4 regions of the Streptomyces luomodiensis genome follow, and region 1 is predicted to be linked to each of the others. Evidence: riboswitches for the same ligand, from Rfam matches in the RefSeq annotation. Region 1 holds a riboswitch; each other region holds the start of a gene.

Region 1 (5,458 bases):
ACGACAACGTCCCGTACGGCACCGCCTTCGAGAAGCTCGTGGCCATGGCGTACCCCGAGGGCCACCCGTACCACCACACCCCGATCGGCTCGATGGCCGACCTGGACGCGGCCTCCCTGGAGGACGCGCGGGAGTTCTTCCGCACCTACTACGCGCCGAACAACGCCGTGCTGTCGGTCGTCGGCGACATCGACCCCGAGCAGACGCTCGCCTGGATCGAGAAGTACTTCGGCTCCATCCCCTCCCACGACGCCAAGCGGCCGCCCCGCGACGGCACGCTCCCGGACGTGATCGGCGGGCAGTTGCGCGAGGTCGTGGAGGAGGAGGTCCCGGCCCGCGCCCTGATGGCCGCCTACCGGCTGCCCCACGACGGCACCCGTGAGGCCGACGCCGCCGACCTGGCGCTGACCGTCCTCGGCGGCGGGGAGTCCTCCCGGCTCCACAACCGCCTGGTGCGCCGCGACCGCACCGCCGTGGCCGCCGGATTCGGCCTGCTGCGGCTGTCGGGCGCCCCCTCGCTCGGCTGGCTGGACGTGAAGACCTCCGGCGGTGTCGAGGTGCCCGCCATCGAGGCCGCCGTCGACGAGGAGCTGGCCCGCTTCGCCGAGGAGGGGCCGACCCCGCAGGAGATGGAGCGCGCACAGGCGCAGATCGAGCGCGAGTGGCTCGACCGGCTGGCCACGGTCGGCGGCCGCGCCGACGAGCTCTGCCGGTACGCGGTGCTCTTCGGCGACCCGCAGCTGGCGCTGACCGCCGTGGAGCGGGTGCTCGCCATCACCCCCGAGGAGGTGCGGGCCGTGGCCGCCGCGCGGCTGCGCCCCGACAACCGCGCCGTGCTGGTCTACGAGCCCGTCCAGGGCGCCGAGGACGCAGCCGACACCGACGCCGACGAAGCCGCCGAGACCGACGCAGAAGGGGAGGCGGCCCAGTGAGCGACGCCGTCACCGCGACCATGACCTTCCACCCGCAGCCGAAGGGCGGCGCCCCCAAGCCGTGGGCGTTCCCGGCGCCCGAGCGCGGTGAGCTGGCCAACGGCCTCACCGTGCTGCGCTGCCACCGCCCCGGCCAGCAGGTCGTCGCCGTCGAGATCAATCTGGACGCGCCGCTGGACGCCGAGCCGGCCGGGCTCGACGGCGTCGCCACGATCATGGCGCGCGCCCTGTCGGAGGGCACCGACAAGCACGACGCCGAGGAGTTCGCCGCCGAGCTCGAGCGCTGTGGCGCCACGCTGGACGCGCACGCCGACCACCCCGGCGTCCGCGTCTCCCTGGAGGTTCCGGCCTCCCGGCTGCCCAAGGCGCTCGGTCTGCTGGCCGACGCGCTGCGCGCCCCCGCCTTCCCGGACGGCGAGGTCGAGCGGCTGGTGCGCAACCGGCTGGACGAGATCCCCCATGAGCTGGCCAATCCGGCCCGCCGCGCCTCGATGGCCCTCTCCGCCGACCTCTTCCCGGCCGCGTCGCGGATGTCCCGGCCGCGGCAAGGCACCCAGGAGACCATCGAGGGCATCGACGCCGCGGCCGTGCGGGCCTTCTACGAGGCGCATGTCCGGCCCTCCACCTCCACCGCCGTCATCGTGGGCGACCTCGGCGGCGTCGACCTCGACCGGGCGCTCGCCGACACCCTCGGCGCCTGGACGGGCGGGGCGGCCGTGCCGCGCACGGTGCCTCCGATCGTCGCGGACGACACCGGCCGCGTGGTGATCGTCGACCGGCCGGGCGCGGTCCAGACCCAGCTGCTCATCGGGCGCGTGGGCGCCGACCGCCACGACCGCGTCTGGCCCGCGCAGGTGCTGGGCACCTACTGCCTGGGCGGCACCCTCACCTCCCGCCTCGACCGTGTGCTGCGCGAGGAGAAGGGCTACACCTACGGGGTGCGCGCCTTCGGCCAGGTGCTGCGCTCCGCGCCCCCCGCGCCCTCCGGCGGTTCCTCGGGCGCCGCGATGCTGGCGATCAGCGGCTCGGTGGCCACCGAGGTCACCGGCCCCGCGCTGGAGGACCTCTGGAAGGTGCTGCGCACGCTGAAGGAGGAAGGGCTGACGGACGAGGAGCGCGATGTCGCGGTGCAGAACCTGGTGGGCGTCGCGCCGCTGAAGTACGAGACGGCGGCGGCCGTCGCGGGCACCCTCGCCGACCAGGTCGAACAGCACCTTCCGGACGACTTCCAGGCGCAGCTCTACGCCCGCCTCGCGGAGACCGGCACGGTGGAGGCCACGGCGGCGGTGGTGAGCGCCTTCCCGGCGGACCGGCTGGTCACGGTGCTGGTCGGCGACGCCTCGGCGATCGAGGAGCCGGTCAGGGCGCTGGGCATCGGCGAGGTGCGCGTCATCTCCGGCTGAGCCGGCCTGACGCTTCGTCGGCTGACGGCCCGACGACTGACGGACCGTCCGGCCGGCGATGCGGCCGATGAGCCGGTCCGCGATCCGGTGCGGGAAGGACCCCGGCCCCAAGGGGGTGCCGGGGTCCTTCCTTCATGCCCGATTTAATGCCCGATTTGTGGGAGTGACTACGTGTTTGGTTTGTGGGGAGAGCAACAAAAAACCGGAACCGTTTGGTGATCGAAAGCGGGCCCGTTTAGCGTCAATCCGGCTGTTCGCCAGCGACCCGCCGCATCCGCGGCACGGACAGTCATCGCCGAGTCCCCGTACGGCGCGAGCCAGGGGAGCCGGGGACCCAACACGTCCCCTGGGGTGAATCGGGCGCCTTCCCCGGTGGGGGAGGGGCTCGTAGGAGACCTTCCTGCTCCGAACCCGTCAGCTAACCCGGTAGGCGAGAAGGAAGGAAAGGAGTGCGCCAGACCATGGCGTTCACCCGTACCGCCACCGGGAAGCACCGTCGTCCCCGCAAACCCGGCCTGCGCACCGGCGCGAACATCGCGGGCATCACCACGGTCGCTTCGGGAGTCGTCGCCGGGATAGCCGGACAGGCGTTCGCGGCCGACGAGGGCCCCTCCTCCCACGAGACCGGTCTGACCCAGGCGATCGTGATCGGCGACGGGATCGCGGACCACATCGAGGCCCAGGCGCAGTCCCAGGAGACCGCCGCCGAGCAGGCCGCCGCCAAGGCCAAGGCGGAGGCCGTCGCCCGGCAGGAGGCCGCCAGGAAGGCGGAGGCGGCGGCGAAGAAGGCCAAGGCGGAGCGCGATGCCAAGCTGCGCGCGGCGCGCGAGGCCGAGCGCAAGCGCCTCAACACCTTCGTGGCGCCGATCAGCGGCTCCTACGTCTCCACGGCCTACCAGGCGTCCAGCGGTCTGTGGTCCTCCGGCACCCACACCGGTATCGACTTCCACGCCTCCACCGGCACCTCGGTGCACGCCGTGGGCTCCGGCGAGGTCGTCGAGGCGGGCTGGGGCGGTGCCTACGGCAACAACATCGTCATCAAGATGAACGACGGCACCTACACCCAGTACGGTCATCTGTCGTCGATCGGCGTCTCGGTGGGCCAGAAGGTGACCCCGGGCCAGCAGATCGGCCTGTCGGGCGCCACCGGCAACGTCACCGGACCGCATCTGCACTTCGAGGCCCGCACCAGCGCGGAGTACGGGTCGGACATCGACCCCCTGGCGTACCTGCGCTCGCACGGCGTCAACGTCTGACCGCCTGCTCCCGGAACACCGCGAGCATTCCGTGAAGGCCCCGTCCGCCGGACGGGGCCTTCGGCGTGCGCACCGCCGCCCGCCGCCCCAAGCCGTCGCCGCCCCAGCCACCGTCACCCCAAGCCGCCGCTGACCAAAAAATATCCATGAAATGCTCCCCGCCATCGGAAATGGCGTCCGCTTGGAATAGAGTATTCAACGCGTGTTCAATGGGTGCGTTTCGCGGGCGTTTAGGCGGAGGTTCGGCAATGTGGGACCGGAAATGAACGGGGATACGACCGCGGTCCAGGGCGGTCGCCGGATTTCGGCGCACGCACTGTGTACGGCGATTCGCGACGACATCGTCTCCGGTGCGTACCAGCCCGGCAGCCGGCTCACCGAGGAACTCCTCGCCCGGCGCTACGGGGTCTCGCGGGTGCCCGTCCGGGAGGCGCTGCGCACCCTGGAGTCCGAGGGTTTCGTGACCACCCGGCGGCATGCGGGGGCCTGTGTCGCCCAGCCCTCCGAACGTGAGGCGGCCGATCTGCTGGACATCCGCGCGCTGCTGGAGCCGCTGGGCGCCGCGCGGGCCGCACAGCGCCGCACCGAGGCGCATCTGAAGGTGCTGCGCGGGCTGGTCAGGCTCGGCCGGGAGCGGGCCCAGCGCGGTCAGCTCGGTGAACTGCGGCCGCTGGCCGACTGGTTCCACGAGACGCTCGCCCAGGCGTCCGGCAGTCCGAGCCTGGCCGGGATGCTCGTCCAGCTGCGCCGCAAGACCGCGTGGGTGTTCGCGGCCGTTCCGGCGCCGCAGCCCGCGCCGGCCGAGGGCGCCCGGCGCCCCGACCCGGCCGCGCGGGCCGTGGAGTCGTGGGCGGAGCACGGCGCGCTGGTGGACGCGGTCGCGCGCGGCGACGCCGACCGGGCGCGGACGCTCGCCACCGTGCACACCGAGCGCTCGCTGTCGGAATACCGGCTGCACCGCCCCATTCCGGTGAGGACTTCGAAACATTCCGTCAACACGGCGAGCGGCCAGAATTAACAGTGGTCGGAAATTATTGGCGCTGATTCACGGCTCGGTTCTCCGTCGCCGAGTCCGGGCGGAAACAGAAAAACAACGGGGCCGCGGTGACCGGAATGGTCACTGCGGCCCCGCCGCGCCGTTTCCCCGAATCGCTCGGGATTCACACGGGAATTCAGACGGTCTCCGGAAGCTCCTCGAGGCCCTCCGCCACCAGCTTCGCCAGGCGGTCGAGCGCCACCTCGGCGTCGTCGGCGTCGGAGGCGAGGACGACCTCCTCGCCGCCCTGGGCGCCCAGGCCGAGCACGGCCAGCATGGAGGCGGCGTTGACCGGGGTGCCGTCCGCCTTGGCGATCGTGATGGGGACGCCGGCGGCGGTGGCCGCCCGGACGAAGATCGACGCAGGGCGGGCGTGCAGGCCCTCGGCCCAGCCGATGGTGACGCGGCGCTCAGCCATGGTGTTGCCCTTCAGGTGGGTGCGGTTGTCTAGACCAAAGCATACGGTGTCCGTATGCATCCGGGGGATGCCCGAGTGAGTCCGGTCGTGCCCGGACCGGCCCGATACGGACCTTCCCCCGACACCTGGCCGCGACGCAAGGGTGTCCACCATGCGGACCGCGCGCGGCCCGTACCCTGGCCCCATGCGGAATCCGCCGGATCAGCACGCCTACCCGACCCACTGGGAAGCCGACGTGGTGCTCCGGGACGGTGGTACGGCACAGATCCGCCCCATCACCCCCGATGACGCCCAGCGGCTGATCAGCTTCTACGAGCGGGTCTCGGACGAGTCGAAGTACTACCGCTTCTTCGCGCCCTACCCCCGCCTCTCCGACCGCGACGTCCACCGCTTCACCCACCACGACTACGTCG
Region 2 (5,458 bases), 2.9 Mb from region 1:
TGGTCGCGGTGGAGAACCGTTCCCGATCCGCCGGCACGTCGCCTCCCCGGTGATGACTTCGCTTGCGTAACGCCGTCCCCGGCCACGGTACGGGACCGCGGCCGGGGACATGCGTCAGACGGGTCCGCTCCCCGGAGGGAAGGGTCAGCCCTTGAAGCGCGGGAAGGCCGAGCGGCCCGCGTACACCGCGGCGTCGTCGAGGATCTCCTCGATGCGCAGCAGCTGGTTGTACTTGGCCACCCGCTCGGAGCGGGCCGGGGCGCCGGTCTTGATCTGACCGCAGTTGGTGGCGACGGCCAGGTCGGCGATGGTGACGTCCTCGGTCTCACCGGAGCGGTGCGACATCATGCACTTGTAGCCGTTGCGCTGGGCCAGCTCGACCGCGTCCAGGGTCTCGGTCAGCGAGCCGATCTGGTTGACCTTGACCAGCAGGGCGTTCGCGGTGTCGTTCTCGATACCGCGGGACAGCCGCTCCGGGTTGGTGACGAAGAGGTCGTCGCCGACCAGCTGGACCTTGTCGCCGAGCTGCTCGGTGATGGTCTTCCAGCCGTCCCAGTCCTCCTCGTTCAGCGGGTCCTCGATGGAGACCAGCGGGTACGCCGCCACCAGCTCGGCGTAGTACGAGGTCATCTCGGCGGCGGTCCGGGACTGGCCCTCGAACTGGTACGCGCCGTCCTTGTAGAACTCGGAGGCGGCGACGTCGAGCGCGAGCGCGATGTCCTGGCCCGGCTGGTAGCCGGCCTTCTTGATGGCCTCGACGATCAGGTCGAGGGCCTCACGGTTGGAGCCGAGGTTCGGCGCGAAACCGCCCTCGTCGCCGAGGCCGGTGGACAGGCCCCGCTCCTTCAGCACGGACTTCAGCGTGTGGTAGACCTCGGCGCCCCAGCGCAGGGCCTCGGAGAAGGACTCCGCGCCGATCGGAGCGATCATGAACTCCTGGATGTCCACGTTGGAGTCGGCGTGCGACCCGCCGTTGAGGATGTTCATCATCGGGACCGGCAGCAGATGGGCGTTCGGGCCGCCGAGGTAACGGAAGAGCGGGAGGTCGGACGCCTCGGAGGCGGCGTGCGCGACGGCCAGGGAGACGCCGAGGATGGCGTTGGCGCCGAGCGAGGACTTGTCCGGGGTGGCGTCCAGGTCGAACATCGCCTGGTCGATCAGGCGCTGCTCGGTGGCGTCGTAGCCGACCAGCTCGGGGCCGATCTGCTCGATGACGGCGAGGACGGCCTTCTCCACGCCCTTGCCGTTGTAACGGTTCTTGTCGCCGTCACGGAGCTCGAGGGCCTCGAAGGCGCCGGTGGAGGCGCCGGACGGAACGGCGGCACGGCCGGTGCTGCCGTCGTCGAGGCCGACCTCGACCTCGACCGTGGGGTTGCCTCGCGAGTCGAGGATCTCGCGAGCTACGACGACGTCGATGGACGGCACGAGGTTCTCCTTCGTATGGGTCTGCGGTAGCAGCACGAGCCTAACGGGCCGGGAGGGCTGCGCCCCGCGTTCGCCCGTCCCACGAGACGGGACGTGACACAAAAAGCCAGATTCAGGATTGAATATCCAGATTTCTCTGGAATGGGTGGCCCGCTATGCGTGAGCCCCGGCCGGGCGCGCCATGGGGCGGCACGCCCGGCCGGGGCCCGTTCTCAGCCGGCTCTCAGGCGGCTTAGCTGAGGTGCAGGCGCTGACCCGGGTAGATCAGGTCGGCCTTCTCGACGATGTCCTTGTTCAGCTGGAAGAGCTTCTTCCAGCCACCCTTGACATGGTGCGCCTCGGCGATCTTGCCGAGGGTGTCGCCGGACTTGACCTTGTACTCGCCGTCACCCTTCTTGATCGGACCGCGCGCCTGCTGACGCGCGGCGTGCTGGGACGCGGTACGGGGCTGCGCCTTCGGCTGGGCGGGCTTGGCGGCCGGGGCCGACTCGGTGGAGGTTCCGCCCTGCGCACCGGAAGACGTCGAAGGAGCGGCGGGCGCCGAGGGTGCGGACGGGCTGCCGCCGGCGGTCAGGCCCTTGCCGCAGACCGGCCAGGCACCCTTGCCCTGGCTGCCGAGGACCTTCTCGGCGATCTGTATCTGCTGGCCCTTGCTGGCCTTGTCCGCGGTGGGGGCGAACGCGGTACCGCCGTAGGCGGCCCAGGTGGAGCTCGAGAACTGCAGACCGCCGTAGTAGCCGTTGCCGGTGTTGATCGACCAGTTACCACCGGACTCGCACTGCGCGACCTCGTCCCACTGAGAGGTGGTGGCCGCGGAGGCGGAGGTGGCCCCGATGAGCGGTGCCGCCACGGCGGCGCCGGCCAGGCCGGTGAGCGCGGCGATACGGGTGGCCTTGGAGGGGCGGCGGTGCTTCCCGTTGGACTTGAGCATCGTTGGTTCGTTTCCTCACCGACGCCTACGAGGTGAGCTGTCGGGTTCGGACGTGAGTTGCCCGGCCGGTCGCGATGGTCGCGTCCGGCTTCACCCCTAGCCGACGAGCCCGTGTCCACAGGCCACTCGGCACCTACCTTGGGTCCCCCGCTCCTGCCTTCGGCGCTGACGCGTCGGTTCCCCCCGACCGCCGGCAGGATTCGGCGTGACGATCGACGGTGCCCGCGGTGGCGAGCGGGAAGACGGTAAACACACCTCCGGAGAAGGTTCAAACACCCCAATCGCAGTGAATGGGGCTGTAATTGATCTCACCCGGCCCACATCAGTGCAGGTGGGCCGGGTGGGGAGGGATCGGACACGCGGTGCGGCCCGGAAAATGTGACGAGATGTATGTCTCACCGGAACCAGATCGGGCAATTCACCCCGAATCACTGCTCCCTGATGGTGAGGTCAAGGCGCTGACCAGGAAGGATCAGGTCGGGGTCGATGCCGATGAGGTCCTCGTTGTCTTCGTAGAGCCCTTGCCAACCACGGCTGACGTTCTGGTCCTCGGCGATCCCTGACAGGTTGTCACCGGGTCGAACGGTGTAGGCGTCGCCCGTGGGGTCCTGGGTGCGGTCCGCGCCATCGCGGGAGGCGTGGCGCCCGGAGGGCCGCGCGTCCCCCGAACCGCCGTCACCGGCCCGCTCCCCGGCGTCCTGGGCGCCACGATGGCGGCCAGTGGGCGCGGGGTCGGCGGAGGAGTCCCCCGCGGACCCCTTCGAGCCCTCGTCCGCGGGCCCGCCCGAGGGCTCGTCGGCGGGCTCGTCCGCGGGCTTCTTCGAGGACTCGCCCGCAGGCTCCTTCGAGGACCCCTCGGAACCGCCCGAAGCGGAGCCGTCCGACGCCGAGCCGTCCAGTCCATCGGAGGACCGCGAGGCGTCGGACGTGTCCGGCCGCTCGGCCGACCCGGACGCGTCCGACCCCCCGGAGCCGTCGGACCGGCCCGCTCCCGGGGCCGGGTCCGCCTCCGGATCCGTCTCCGGGGTGGCCGTGCGGCCGGGGTTCACATCGGGGGCGTCGGCACTGCCGGTGAGTCCGGTACCCAGTGAACAGTTCGGCCAGGCGCCGGGCCCGCGGTCGCCGAGGATCGACTCGGCGACGGATATCTGCTGGGAGCGGGAGGCCAGGTCGGGGCGCGGGGCGTACTCCGTGCCGCCGTACTTCTTCCACAGGTCGAGGGTCAGCCGCAGTCCGCCGTAGAAGCCGTCGCCCTCGTTGGCGCTCCACATGCCGCCGCTCTCGCATTCGGCGACCCGGTCCCAGGTGTCGGCGTCGGCGGCCTGCGCGCCGGCCGCCCCGAAGAGGGGCATGGCGATGCCCGCGCCCGTGACCCCCGCCGCGACGACGATGGCCGGAGCCTGACGGGGGCGACGGTGTCGACCATTACCGGAACGCATGCGATTGACCTCTCCTGTGGCGAATCGGTTGCCGGTGAACATAGCGACGGCACACGATCATCACAAGGCGATGTATCCCAGGTCACGCCGCGATCACGTGGCTGACCTTTCGTCACCTTTGCCGGGCCGTACGGGTCTTGCCGACCTCACTGGGCCCCGGAGTTCCAGGTCACCGGCAGGGTGCGCAGCCCGCGCATGATGAGCCCGCCGCGCCACCGCAGGTCCTCCGGGTCCGCCGCGAGCCGCAGTCCGGGCAGGCGCCGCAGCAGGGTGCCGATCGCGGTCTGGGCCTCCAGCCGGGCCAGCGGGGCGCCCAGACAGTAATGGATGCCATGGCCGTAGCCCAGGTGCTGGTTGTCGCGGCGGGTGAGGTCGAGGACGTCGGGCGCCTCGAACCGCTCGGGGTCCCGGTCGGCGGCGGCGAGCACCACCAGCACCGGCTCCCCCTCGGCGATGCGCTGCCCCCCGAGGGTGAGCGGCTCGGTGGCGAACCGCCAGGTGGCGATCTCCACCGGCCCGTCGTAGCGCAGCAGCTCCTCGACCCCGGCGGCCAGCAGCCGCTCGTCCCCTTCTGTCAGGGCCCGCTGCATGAGGGCGCGCTGCTCGGGATGGCGCAGCAGTGCGTAGACGCCGTTGCCGATGAGGTTGACGGTGGTCTCGAATCCGGCGAACAGAAGGATGAAGGCCATGGCCGCGGCCTCGTTCTCGGTGAGGTGCTCACCGTGGTGGCCGGCCCGGATCAGACCGGAGATCAGATCCTCCCCGTCCCCTTCTTCTCTCCGCTCTCCTTCTTCCTGCCGCTCCGCGAGCTCCAGCCGCTTGCGGTGGATCAGCTCGGCGAGATACGCCCGGATCCGCTTCACGGCGCGGGCCACCCCACCGCGCGGGCCCCCGCCGTGCCGGATCATCGTGCCGGCCCAGTCGCGGAAGTCGTCCTGGTCCTCGCGCGGCACCCCGAGCAGATCGCAGATCGCATAGATAGGGAGAGGGAAGGCGAACTCATGGATGAGGTCCGCCTCTCCCCTCTCCTCGAAGGCGTCGATGAGCTGGTCGGTGAGGGTCCGCACCCGGGGGGCGAACGCGGCCACCCGGCGCGGGGTGAAGGCCTTCGACACCAGCCGCCGGAGCCGGGTGTGGTCAGGGGGATCGATATTGAGCAGATGTGTCATCAGCTCCGCGCGCCGTTCGCCTGGAATGCCCACCTTGCCCTTGGCGTGGGCCGCCGCGCTGTGCCGCTGGGGGTTCTTCGAGAGCCGGGGATCGGCCAGTGCCTTCCTGGCATCGGCGTAGCGGGTCACCAGCCACGCCTCGACACCGCTGGGCAGCGTGGTCCGGTGAACCGGGGCGTGCTCGCGTAGCCAGGCGTAGGCGGGGTAGGGATCGGTGGCGAACTCCCAGGTGAAGAGGGTGGGAGCGGAGCTGTCACGGGGCTGTTCCGACACCCCCCGACGATACCGGCCGAGACTCACCTCTCCGATATACCCCGTTATCCGAAATAACGGAACAACGGAAAAAAGAGGAATAAAAGAAACAACGGGGATAAAGGGAACGCGGCCGCCGTCGACAGGTTGAGCGCTGAGCGGAATTACCCCTTCATCTCCACACATCCTTCACAGTTCATCCACAGGTCGAGGCGAATGCCCGGATATCTGATGGCTGCGGC
Region 3 (5,458 bases), 2.8 Mb from region 1:
CAAGAAGTACTGGAGCCTGCTGAAGAACGGCGACGATGTGTACGTCTACGGGCGCAAGCCCGGCACCTGAGGCGATGCCGGTGCCGCTGCCCGAGACCCGGCCCCGGGCAGCGGCACCGCGGCCTCTGAGGGCCTGCCCCGCGAAAGTCTGGCTCAGCCTGACCCGCGAAAGCCTGGCCCGCGAAAGCCTGGCCGACGAGAGCCTGGCCTACGCGGGCCGTACGCTCCCGTAAATCGGCATCTCCGTGATCGGGGCCTTCTTCACCACATCGCCCGGCTTCGGCGCGTGGATCATCATCCCGTCGCCGATGTAGAGGCCGACATGGCTGATGTCGTCGTAGAAGAAGACGAGATCGCCCGGCTGGAGCTGGGACGTCGAGACGCGCGTACCGATCTTCACCTGGTCCCAGGTGGTGCGCGGCAGCGAGATCCCGGCGGACTTCCAGGCCGCCTGCGTCAGTCCTGAGCAGTCGAAGGAGCTCGGGCCGGTGGCGCCCCACACGTACGGCTTGCCGAGCTGCGCCTTCGCGAAGGCGATGGCCTGGGCCGCCTTGGAGCTGTTGGCGGGGGCCGAGGGGGCCGTCGAGCCGCCGCTCCCGTCCTGCTGTCCCTGCTGCTCCTGCTGCTTTTTCCGGGCGGCGGCCTCCTGCCGCTGCTTCTCGGCCAGCGCGGCGGCCTTACGGCGGGCCTCTTCCGCCTGCTTCTTCTCGATCGCCGCCAGCCGTGCCTTCTCCTTGGCGGTCAGATTCGCCAGCAGCCGCCGGGCCTCGGTCAGTTTGTCCTGGACGGTCTTCTTCTGGGTCTTCAGCTGCTTCTGCGCCGCGGTCAGCGTGGCGAGGCTCGCGCCGGCCTTACGGCGCTCCTCGGCGGTCTTCGTCCGCTGTGTCCGGAAGTTGTCGACGGCCTGCTTCTGTCGACCGGTCAGCCGGTCCAGCAGATGCGACTGGTCGAAGACGTCCTGCGGATCGTCGGAGAACAGCAGGGTCGCGGCGGAGCGGGCCAATCCGCCGTCGCGGTACTGGGCGGCGGCGTAGGTGCCCAGTGTGCGTCGCGCCTCGTTGAGCTTCTCGGTGCGCTGGGCGACGGAGTCCAGCAGCTTGTCGACCTTGGCCCGCTGCTGGTCGGTGCGTTCCTTCGCGGCGTTGTAGCGCTGGGTGGCGGTCTCCGCCTGGTGGTAGAGGGTGTCGACCTTCTCCTTGACCTTCTCGATCGACTGGGAGGCCGGCCGGGGATCACCGGGCGCGGCGTTGGCCGACTGGGACAGGAGGGTGACGGAGGCGAGGGCGGCCGTGGTGAACCCGACGGCCGTACGGCGGCCGTGACCGGTGCGCGGGGCGGGTATGCGGGTCCGCGGTTTGCGGTGCGACGCCAAAGGAGGCGACTCCTTCCGTGGACCGCCTACCGGGTTAGCTGTCGGGTTCGGGCGGTTCGGAAGGTTGCCCTACGGCCTCGCGCGCGGCACGTGCGTGCCGCACCGCTCGGCCGATTCACCCCGGTCGTGCGTTCTGGGTCCCCGGCTCCGGGCCGCCTCGCGGCGGTGCCGGACTCGGCGGAGGCCGCCCGTGCCGACGCGGTTCGCCGACGGATCGTCCGGGCCGCCTGACGCAGGACGGTAGCCAATGCGTGGGGCTTCTGTGAAGACTGGTGTTCGTTTTGCCCGAAACCGTTTCGTGATGTTCGGACGTCGGGTGTCAGTGGGGCGGCCTAGACTCGGGGAGCGATGAGCAGCCTCTTTGACGACAGCTTCCTGGCGGACCTCGGGCCCCCCTCTCATGAGGAGGAGCCACCGCCGCCCGAGGATTCGGCGCACCCTGCCCACGGTGGTGCTGAGGACGTGCCGCATCACCTCTTCAGCGGCGCCTTCGACGCGCCCGTGCCCAGGGAGGCCCACTACCGGGACGGCGCGCCGCGGCCCGCCGTGGACCCGTCCGCCCTGCTCGAGGGGATGAACGAGCAGCAGAAGGCCGCCGTGGAGCACACCGGCGCTCCGCTGCTGATCGTCGCGGGCGCCGGCTCCGGCAAGACCCGGGTGCTCACCCACCGCATCGCGTATCTGCTCGGTGCCCGCGGGGTGCACCCCGGCCAGATCCTCGCCATCACCTTCACCAACAAGGCGGCGGGCGAGATGAAGGAGCGCGTCGAGGAGCTCGTCGGCCCGCGGGCCAACGCCATGTGGGTGTCCACTTTCCACAGCGCCTGCGTCCGCATCCTGCGCCGAGAGTCCAAGAAGCTCGGCTTCACCTCGTCGTTCTCGATCTACGACGCCGCCGACTCCAAGCGGCTGATGTCGCTGGTCTGCCGGGATCTGGACCTCGACCCCAAGCGGTTCCCGCCGAAGTCCTTCAGCGCCAAGATCTCCAACCTGAAGAACGAGCTGATCGACGAGGAGACCTTCGCCGGGCAGGCTGCGGACGGCTTTGAGAAGACCCTCGCTGAGGCGTACGCGATGTACCAGTCGAGGCTGCGCGAGGCCAATGCGCTGGACTTCGACGACATCATCATGACCACGGTCAATCTGCTCCAGGCGTTCCCGGACGTCGCCGAGCACTACCGCCGCCGCTTCCGGCACGTCCTGGTGGACGAGTACCAGGACACCAACCACGCCCAGTACACCCTCGTGCGCGAGCTGGTGGGCACGGACACCGAGGAGACGACCGCCGCCGAGCTGTGCGTGGTGGGCGACGCCGATCAGTCGATCTACGCCTTCCGGGGCGCCACGATCCGTAACATCCTCCAGTTCGAGGAGGACTACCCCACCGCGCGGACGATCCTCCTCGAGCAGAACTACCGCTCGACCCAGACCATCCTGAGTGCGGCCAACGCGGTCATCGAGCGCAATGAGAACCGCCGCCCGAAGAACCTGTGGACACAGGCCGGCGCCGGAGCCGAGATCGTCGGCTATGTGGCCGACACCGAGCACGACGAGGCCCAGTTCGTCGCCGACGAGATCGACCGGCTGACGGACGCGGGCGACGCCAAGGCCGGGGACGTGGCGGTCTTCTACCGGACCAACGCCCAGTCCCGTGTCTTCGAGGAGATCTTCATCCGGGTCGGGCTGCCGTACAAGGTCGTCGGCGGCGTGCGCTTCTATGAGCGCAAGGAGGTCCGGGACGTCCTCGCGTACCTGCGGGTGCTGGCCAACCCCGAGGACTCCGTCCCGCTGCGCCGGATTCTGAACGTGCCCAAGCGCGGTATCGGGGAGCGCGCCGAGGCCATGATCGACGCGCTGGCGCTGCGCGAGAAGATCACCTTCCCGCAGGCGCTGCGCCGGGTGGACGAGGCGTACGGCATGGCGGCCCGCTCGGCCAACGCCGTCAAGCGGTTCAACACCCTCATGGAGGAGCTGCACACCATCGCGGAGTCCGGGGCGGGCCCGGCGACCGTCCTGGAGGCGGTGCTGGAGCGCACCGGCTATCTGGCCGAGCTCCAGGCGTCCACCGATCCGCAGGACGAGACCCGGATCGAGAACCTCCAGGAGCTCGCGGCCGTGGCCCTGGAGTTCGAGCAGGACCGGAGCGAGGAGAACCCCGGCAGCCTCGCGGACTTCCTGGAGCAGGTCGCGCTCGTCGCCGACTCCGACCAGATCCCGGACGAGGACACCGAGGGCTCCGGCGTGATCACGCTGATGACGCTGCACACGGCGAAGGGTCTGGAGTTCCCGGTCGTCTTCCTCAGCGGCATGGAGGACGGCGTCTTCCCGCATATGCGGGCGCTCGGCCAGACCAAGGAGCTGGAGGAGGAGCGGCGGCTGGCCTATGTGGGGATCACCCGGGCCCGCGAGCGGCTCTATCTGACCCGGTCGACGATGCGCAGCGCCTGGGGACAGCCCGCGTACAACCCGCCGTCCCGCTTCCTGGAGGAGATCCCGGATCAGTATGTGCGGTGGCGGCGCACCGGGCCCGCCACCCCGTCGGCGTCCATGGGCGGCGTCGCCTCGACCCCGCCGTCGGGGCTGTCGTCCGGTCTGTCGTCGTCGCGTGCGCGCACCGGGGGCAGCGGGTTCGCCACCCGGCGGGCCAAGGAGCGTCCGGTGGTCGCTCTGGCCATCGGTGACCGGGTCACCCATGACTCGTTCGGGCTCGGCACGGTGGTGGCGGTCAAGGGCAGCGGGGACAACGCGGAGGCGACGATCGACTTCGGCGACGAGAAGCCGAAGCGGCTGCTGCTGCGGTACGCACCGGTGGAGAAGCTGTAGGGAGCGGCCTGTGGGGGACGGCCGGTAGGAGCGGCCTGTGCGGGACGGCCGGTAGGGAGCGGCCTGTGGGCAGCGAGGGAGCCACGGGCCGGGGCCGCCGCCACAGGCCGGATCCGGACCCGGCCGGGTCGGATCAGGTCGGGTCGAGGCCGTGGCTCCGCAGCCAGGGCAGCGGGTCGATGGCCGAGCCGCCGCCGGGGTGCACCTCGAAGTGCAGATGCGGGCCGGTGGAGTTACCGGAGTTCCCGGAGTAGGCGATGGTGTCCCCGGCCTTGACGGTCCCGGAGCGGATCTTGGCGCTGCTGAGGTGGCAGTACCAGGTCTCCGTACCGTCCGGGCTGGTCAGCACGACCATGTTGCCGTAGGCGTCGTTCCACTGCGTCGTGACGGTGCCGTCGGTGGCGGCCATCACGGGCGTGCCGTAACTCACCGGGAAGTCGATGCCGGTGTGCACCGACATCCAGTTGATACCGGCCTGGCCGAACTGGGCGCTGAGGCCGTGCTGGGCGACGGGCAGCGCGAACTTCGGGCGCAGCGCTTCCTTCCGCGCCGCCTCCTCGGCCTTGCGCTTCTTCTCGGCGGCCTGGCGCGCCTGGAGGTCGATGCGCTCCTGGGTGCGGCTGGCGCGGTCGCGGAAGTCGTTGGCGCCCTCCCGGACCTCGGCGAGCTGGGAGTCCAGCTTGCTGTTGGCGGCGGAGGGCTTCACGGGGGCCGCGGCGGTGTCGGGCGCGGCCTGGGTGGTGGATTCGTCTTTCTTGTCGCTTCCCATGCCGCTGACCGAGGCCGCGGCCACGGCGGTGACGCCCAGGGCGCAGACGGAGGGGACGGCGACGGTGAGGAGCGCGGAGCGCTTGGGTCGGGAGGGGGTACGGCGGCGACCGCGGCTCGCCTCCCGGCGGGGGGAGGGGGCGGATTCCCGCACGGCCGCCGCCTCGGGTTCAGGTTCCGCCTCGGGGGCCGGGTCGTACGGTTGGTCGGACTCGTGGATCGGGTCGAAGACGGCGGTGTGCTCGAAGCCGTCGGGCTGCTCGGGGATGACGGCCTGTTCGAACACGGCCGTCTGCTCGAAGGCGTTGGGCTCGTGCTCGTGCTGCTCGAAGCCTGCCTGGTCGAGCCCCGGGTGGTTCAGCTCCGAGTGGTCGTACTGCCCCTCGTCCACGGTCCCGTAGAGGGAGGTGTCCCAGAACTGGGTCTGCCCGGTGTCCACGCCCGAGGTCTGTACCCCGGACTCGTACCCCGTGCCGTGGTCCCACTGGCCCGGCA
Region 4 (5,458 bases), 1.8 Mb from region 1:
GGGTTCCAGCACACCACCATCACCGATCTGGAAACGTCGCCTGACGCCCCCACATGGCCGACACCGACTCGCATCGCGGCCCGGCACCCGCAAGCCTGATACCGGGGCACGGACCAGGGAAAGCGAGAGAAGCCGGTGCGGGTGCGAGGGAGCAGGGCTCGTACGGGCGCCCGTGCGGAGTGGCGTACGGCCTGGTCACGGCTGAGCGGCCCGCGCGTCCGCAGGCCCCGTAACCGCCTCCGTACGCCTCTCGGCCCCAGCGCCTCGACCGGTGCCTCCGCCCACGCGTCCCCCTCGTCCCCCTCGTCCCCCTCGTCCGCCCCGTTCACCCCGGAGGCCGGCGCGGCTCCCGGTGCGAGGTCCGGCGCGGCCGAGGAGGCGGACGAGGGGCCGCCGGGCCGTCGGCTGGCCCGCTGGGTCCCCGCCGTCCTCGTCCTCGGCGGCATCGCCTACGACCTGGCCGCCCCGCCCGGCTACACCGCCTCGCCCTTCTTCGCCGCCGCCCCCTTGGTCGCCGCGGCGCTCTTACCGTTGCGCCAGACCGTCGTCACGGCCGTCGCCGCCGTCCTCACGACCTGTCTGCTGGCGGAGCTGCACGGGGTGGCGGACCCGACCCAGGCGGCCACCGAGATCGTCACGGTTGCGACCGTGACCGTGCTCGCGCTGGTGATCAACCGCATCGTGCGGCTCGGCTACCACCGGCTCGCCTCGGCGCGCGGTGTCGCGGAGGCGGCTCAGCGCGCCGTCCTGCCCGCGCCGCCGGACCGTCTCGCCGGGCTGGAGATCGCGGCGCGGTACGTACCGGCGGAGAAGTACGCGGCGATCGGCGGTGATCTGTACGCGGTCCAGGACACCCCACACGGCGTACGGCTGATCATCGGGGACGTACGTGGCAAGGGGCTGCAAGCCGTGGAGGTCGTGGCGATCCTCCTCGGCTGCTTCCGGGAGGCGGCGGAGCAGGAGTCGACCCTGGAGGCGCTCGTGGGCCGGCTGGAGCGGGCGCTGCAACGCGAGGGCGCCCGGCGGGCCGACCTCGAGGTGGTCGAGGGGTTCACCACGGCCGTGGTGGCCGAGATTCCGCGCGGCGACTCCACCCTGCGGCTGATCAACCGGGGCCATCCGGCGCCGCTGCTGCTGGACGAGGACGGCGCGCTGCGCGCCCTGGAACCGGAGGCACGGGCGCTGCCGCTGGGCATGGGGGAGATGGACGGCTGGCCGGACCGGGTCAAGGAGCTGGGGTTCGCGGAGGGGGAGACGCTGCTGTTTTTCACGGACGGGGTGACGGAGGCCCGGGACCGGAACGGCGAGTTCTACGACCCGGAGGAGCGGCTGCGCGGCCAACGCTTCGATGAGCCGCAGGAGCTGGTGGGCGCGTTGGTGGCCGATGTGGAGCGCCATACGGGTGGCGGGACGCCGGACGACATGGCGCTGCTGGCGGTCCGCCGGACCTCGGCCCGCGGCAACGGACGGGCGAACGGCAACGGACGGGGGGACGGCAACGGACGAGGGAACGGCAACGGACGGGCGAACGGGAACGCGGGCGGTCGCGACGCCCGTACGAGCGCCGGCGGCCCCGCACACGGTGCGTAACCAACCGAGCTCCCTCCGCATAACAATTGACACACGATCAGCCGGACCGCGTTTTTGCCAACCCTTGCCCGAGGTGTTGACTCGCCCCCATCTGTCCCTCCATGGGCGCTAAGTTCATGCCAAAGGTGCGCGGATTCCTCGGAACGGCTTGGAATCACATCCCGCTCTCTATTAACGTTCGATAACGCAGCGCGGTCGTCACAACCGTCGCAAGGGCGGCACCGTGCGCCGTCGCCGAATCCCGTACGCACAGCGGCAGCACCGCACCACCAGCAACACCAAGGGAACCGGGGAACCAACAACCTTGGGGTGAATCGGGTCGAACCTGACCCGTAGGAGACCTTCCTGCTCCGAACCCGTCAGCTAACCCGGTAGGCGAGAGGGAAGGAAAGGAGTGCGCCTCCGTGGCGTCCAACAGGTCTGTCCTGGACGAGGCTCCGTATCGCACAGGGGGAGGCGGTTCGGGGACCGCCACCGCCTACGGCCCCGGCTTCGACGCCGGCGGCGGGACGAGCTCCGGGGGTGGGACGAGCTCCGGGGGTGGGACGAGCTCCGGGGGTGGCCGCTTCGCCCCCGACGACCGGTACTTCGCCCCCGGCGATCGGCAGGCGGACGGGGACGCGCCCGAGACCCCGGGCGCCGGCTTCGAAACCGAGTCCTGGGAGGAGTGGAACCCCACCGAGGACTCCATCGCTCCCGTACGTGGCCGGCACCGCGTGGTGAAGCAGCGGGGCGGGACCATGGCGCGCAGCGGCGCCGTCCTCGGGGTCGGCATGATCGCGGCGGTCGGCGCGGGCGGTATGGCCAGCGCCAAGGACCGTCCGGCCGCGCCCATATCCCTGCCCGACCTCGGCCATGTCGCCGACGAGGTCAAGGCCAGTCTGCCCGCCGCCAAGGACCTGCCCGGCATCGGCTCCTTCATGTCGGACGACAGCGACAGCGACGGCGCCCAGACGACCGCCGCCCCGCTCTCCCAGGCCGGTCTGACCAGCGCGGACGAGCAGCGCGGCACCACCGACGCGGGCGAGGCGCTCCGCGCCCGCATCCTCCAGCAGGCCGAGAACCAGCAGAACGCGGCGGACGAGGACAACCGCACCGCCGCGGCGAAGGCCGCCGCCAAGGACGCCGCCGACAAGGCCGCGGAGGTGGCCGCCCAGGCCAAGGCCAAGGCCGAGGCGGAGAAGAAGGCCGCCGAGCAGCGGGCGAAGGAGGCGGCCGAGAAGAAGGCCGAGGCCGCGCGCCAGGCCAGGCTCGCCGCCGCGTACACCCTCCCCGTCGGCTCGTACACCCTGACCGCGAGCTTCGGCCAGGCGGGCGACATGTGGTCGGCCGACCACACCGGCCAGGACTTCGCCGCCCCGACCGGCACTCCGGTCAAGGCGGTGCACGGCGGCACCATCACCCAGGCGGGCTGGGCCGGCTCGTACGGCTACCGCATCGTGCTGACCCTCGACGACGGCACCGAGCTCTGGTACTGCCACCTGTCCTCGATGGTCGTCACCTCCGGCAAGGTGACGACGGGCGAGACCATCGGCCGCGTCGGCGCCACCGGCAATGTGACCGGCCCGCACCTCCACCTCGAGGTCCGGCCCGGCGGCGGCTCGCCGATCGACCCGATGCCCTGGCTGCGCCAGCACGGACAGAACCCCTGACACCTCTGACACCCCTGACACCACGGTTACCCCTGATACCCCGGCGGCCCTGGCGCTCTCTCCCCCCTTGACGCCAGGGCCGCCGGTTGTTCGTGCCCGGCACGGCGCAATCCGCGCGGGTGTGGTGGAACAACCTCTTCCAGTCAGTCGTTGAGGGAATACATGGCTGACAACAAGCAGAAGATCGGTGACCTGTCCGTCTTCCCGCTCTCCTTCGGTGGGAATGTCTTCGGCTGGACCGCGAACGAGGCCGAGTCCTTCGAGGTGCTCGACGCCTATGTGGCGGCGGGCGGCAATTTCATCGACACCGCCGACGTTTACTCCGCCTGGGTGCCGGGCAACGAGGGCGGCGAGTCCGAGATCATCCTCGGCAAGTGGTTCGCCTCCCGCGGCAACCGCTCCGACATCGTCCTGGCCACCAAGGTGGGCGCCGGGGTCCCGGAGCCGCGCGGCCTGACCTCGTCCGCCATCAAGTCGGGCATCGAGGAATCCCTCCAGCGGCTGGGCACCGACTACATCGACCTCTACTACACCCACTACGACGATCCGTCGGTGCCGGTTGAGGAGATCATCACCACCCTGGACGAGCTGGTCCGGGAGGGCAAGGTCCGCGAGATCGGCGCCTCCAATGTGAGCGCCGAGCGCCTGGAGGCCCAGCTCACCTTCTCCACCCAGGAGAACCTGGCCCGCTACGTCGCCCTCCAGCCCCACTACAACCTGGTCTCGCGCGACACCTTCGAGGGCGAGCTGGCCGACGTCGCCGCCCGCCACGGCCTGGCGACCCTCCCGTACTACTCCCTGGCGTCCGGCTTCCTCACCGGCAAGTACCGTCCGGGCACCGCGGTCGACAGCCCCCGCTCCACGGGCGCGGCCAAGTACCTGGAGACCGAGCGCGGCCAGAAGGTCCTCGCCGCCCTGGACGACGTCGCCGCCAACCACGGCGCCGAGCCCGCCACGGTCGCCCTGGCCTGGCTCCTCGCCCAGCCCACGGTCGTGGCCCCCATCGCCAGCGCCCGCACCGTCGACCAGCTCCCGGCCCTCCTGGCCTCGGTCGACCTCAAGCTGACCCAGCCGGAACTGGACCTGCTGACCTCGGCCTCGGACTGAGGCCGCAGGCCGTCCGGCGGCACGGATACGCGATACGAGATACGAGGGGGCGGGCGGGCCGCAAGGCCCCGCCCGCCCCTCGTCATGCGTACGCCTACGAACCGAACGCCTACCGCCGATCGGCAAGAGCCCACGAAGCAAGGGCGACGCCACCGGCGACGGCGAACACGGACGGCCAGGCCCCGATCTTCTTCGCCAGCGGATGCGACCCGGCGAAGGCGGCCACATACGCCGCACTCAGCGCGGCCGCCGTCCCGTTCCCCGCCTTCTCCCGCCACCCCCGAGCGGCCACCGCCCCGGCGGCGGCCAGGGCAACCCCACCCAAGGGCCGCTTCTTGGTCCACCGGGCAACCCCATACCCACCGACCAACCCACTAGCGGCCACGACACCCGCCGGCACTCCAGCCATCCCGATACCTCCCACTCCAAGGATCTCCTCGCCCCGACCCTACGCAGCGGGCACCCCGAACGGACCCTCGACCCGGTCCAAGCCCAGCCGGTCTCAGCCCAACCGACCACTCCGCACCGCCGCGACAAAGTCCCGCCAGGCGCCACCCGAGAACCCGACCACGGGCCCACCCGGATCCTTGGAGTCCCGCACCGCGGTCCCCTCACCGGCCAGACCGGCCACCTCGACGCAGTTGCCTCCGGCTCCGTTGCTGTAGCTGCTCTTGTGCCAAATGAGAGGTGTCATCGGCGCACTTCTCCATCTCTGTCCTGAGCGGTCAGGGACGCGAGACGGGATCTCAGCCGAGCTGTCCGTGACGCACAGCGGCCACGAAGTCCGACCACGCGCGGTGCGAGAACCCGAGCACGGGACCGCTCTGATCCTTAGAGTCCCGCACGGCGGTCGAGTCCGGCCGGAAGGCCGCCTCGACGCATTCGGTGTTGCCGGCACCGCTGTAGGAGGACTTGAACCAGCCGCCGTCTCTCTCGGATATGCCGGGCTCGCGCATCACATCTCCTCACGGACGCGTTCGATGAGGGCGGAGGACGAGGCCATGTCCAGCGCCTGAGCGCGAAGGTAGTCGAACGCGACCCGGTAGCGCTCCAGTTCCTCGTCCTTCTCCATGAAGAGCGAGCCGACGTGGATGTCGACGTACACGACG

What was found. A riboswitch is a leader RNA that binds a small molecule or an ion and turns the genes downstream of it on or off. The one in region 1 is predicted to bind cyclic di-AMP.
Region 2: another riboswitch for cyclic di-AMP. It lies ahead of PS467_RS17705 (transglycosylase family protein); the one in region 1 lies ahead of PS467_RS30315 (M23 family metallopeptidase).
Region 3: another riboswitch for cyclic di-AMP. It lies ahead of PS467_RS18500 (C40 family peptidase); the one in region 1 lies ahead of PS467_RS30315 (M23 family metallopeptidase).
Region 4: another riboswitch for cyclic di-AMP. It lies ahead of PS467_RS22500 (M23 family metallopeptidase); the one in region 1 lies ahead of PS467_RS30315 (M23 family metallopeptidase).

Annotation. Positions count from the first base shown of each region.
Region 1 covers NZ_CP117522.1:7,176,525-7,181,982, forward strand. Annotated here, with positions in the region: gene PS467_RS30305 (M16 family metallopeptidase) at 1-932, shown strand, start outside; gene PS467_RS30310 (M16 family metallopeptidase) at 953-2,335, shown strand; cyclic di-AMP (ydaO/yuaA leader) riboswitch at 2,619-2,782, shown strand; gene PS467_RS30315 (M23 family metallopeptidase) at 2,797-3,591, shown strand; gene PS467_RS30320 (GntR family transcriptional regulator) at 3,854-4,609, shown strand; gene PS467_RS30325 (HPr family phosphocarrier protein) at 4,764-5,045, opposite strand; gene PS467_RS30330 (bifunctional acetate--CoA ligase family protein/GNAT family N-acetyltransferase) at 5,230-5,458, shown strand, end outside.
Region 2 covers NZ_CP117522.1:4,227,207-4,232,664, forward strand. Annotated here, with positions in the region: gene PS467_RS17695 (FtsB family cell division protein) at 1-37, opposite strand, end outside; gene eno (phosphopyruvate hydratase) at 145-1,425, opposite strand; gene PS467_RS17705 (transglycosylase family protein) at 1,658-2,356, opposite strand; cyclic di-AMP (ydaO/yuaA leader) riboswitch at 2,364-2,531, opposite strand; gene PS467_RS17710 (transglycosylase family protein) at 2,785-3,795, opposite strand; gene PS467_RS17715 (cytochrome P450 family protein) at 3,942-5,237, opposite strand.
Region 3 covers NZ_CP117522.1:4,404,287-4,409,744, reverse strand. Annotated here, with positions in the region: gene PS467_RS18505 (L,D-transpeptidase) at 1-70, shown strand, start outside; gene PS467_RS18500 (C40 family peptidase) at 209-1,372, opposite strand; cyclic di-AMP (ydaO/yuaA leader) riboswitch at 1,381-1,547, opposite strand; gene pcrA (DNA helicase PcrA) at 1,721-4,195, shown strand; gene PS467_RS18490 (M23 family metallopeptidase) at 4,329-5,458, opposite strand, start outside.
Region 4 covers NZ_CP117522.1:5,337,442-5,342,899, forward strand. Annotated here, with positions in the region: gene PS467_RS22495 (PP2C family protein-serine/threonine phosphatase) at 136-1,590, shown strand; cyclic di-AMP (ydaO/yuaA leader) riboswitch at 1,840-1,983, shown strand; gene PS467_RS22500 (M23 family metallopeptidase) at 1,995-3,242, shown strand; gene PS467_RS22505 (aldo/keto reductase) at 3,405-4,349, shown strand; gene PS467_RS22510 (hypothetical protein) at 4,459-4,758, opposite strand; gene PS467_RS22515 (DUF397 domain-containing protein) at 4,852-5,043, opposite strand; gene PS467_RS22520 (DUF397 domain-containing protein) at 5,096-5,305, opposite strand; gene PS467_RS22525 (helix-turn-helix domain-containing protein) at 5,305-5,458, opposite strand, start outside.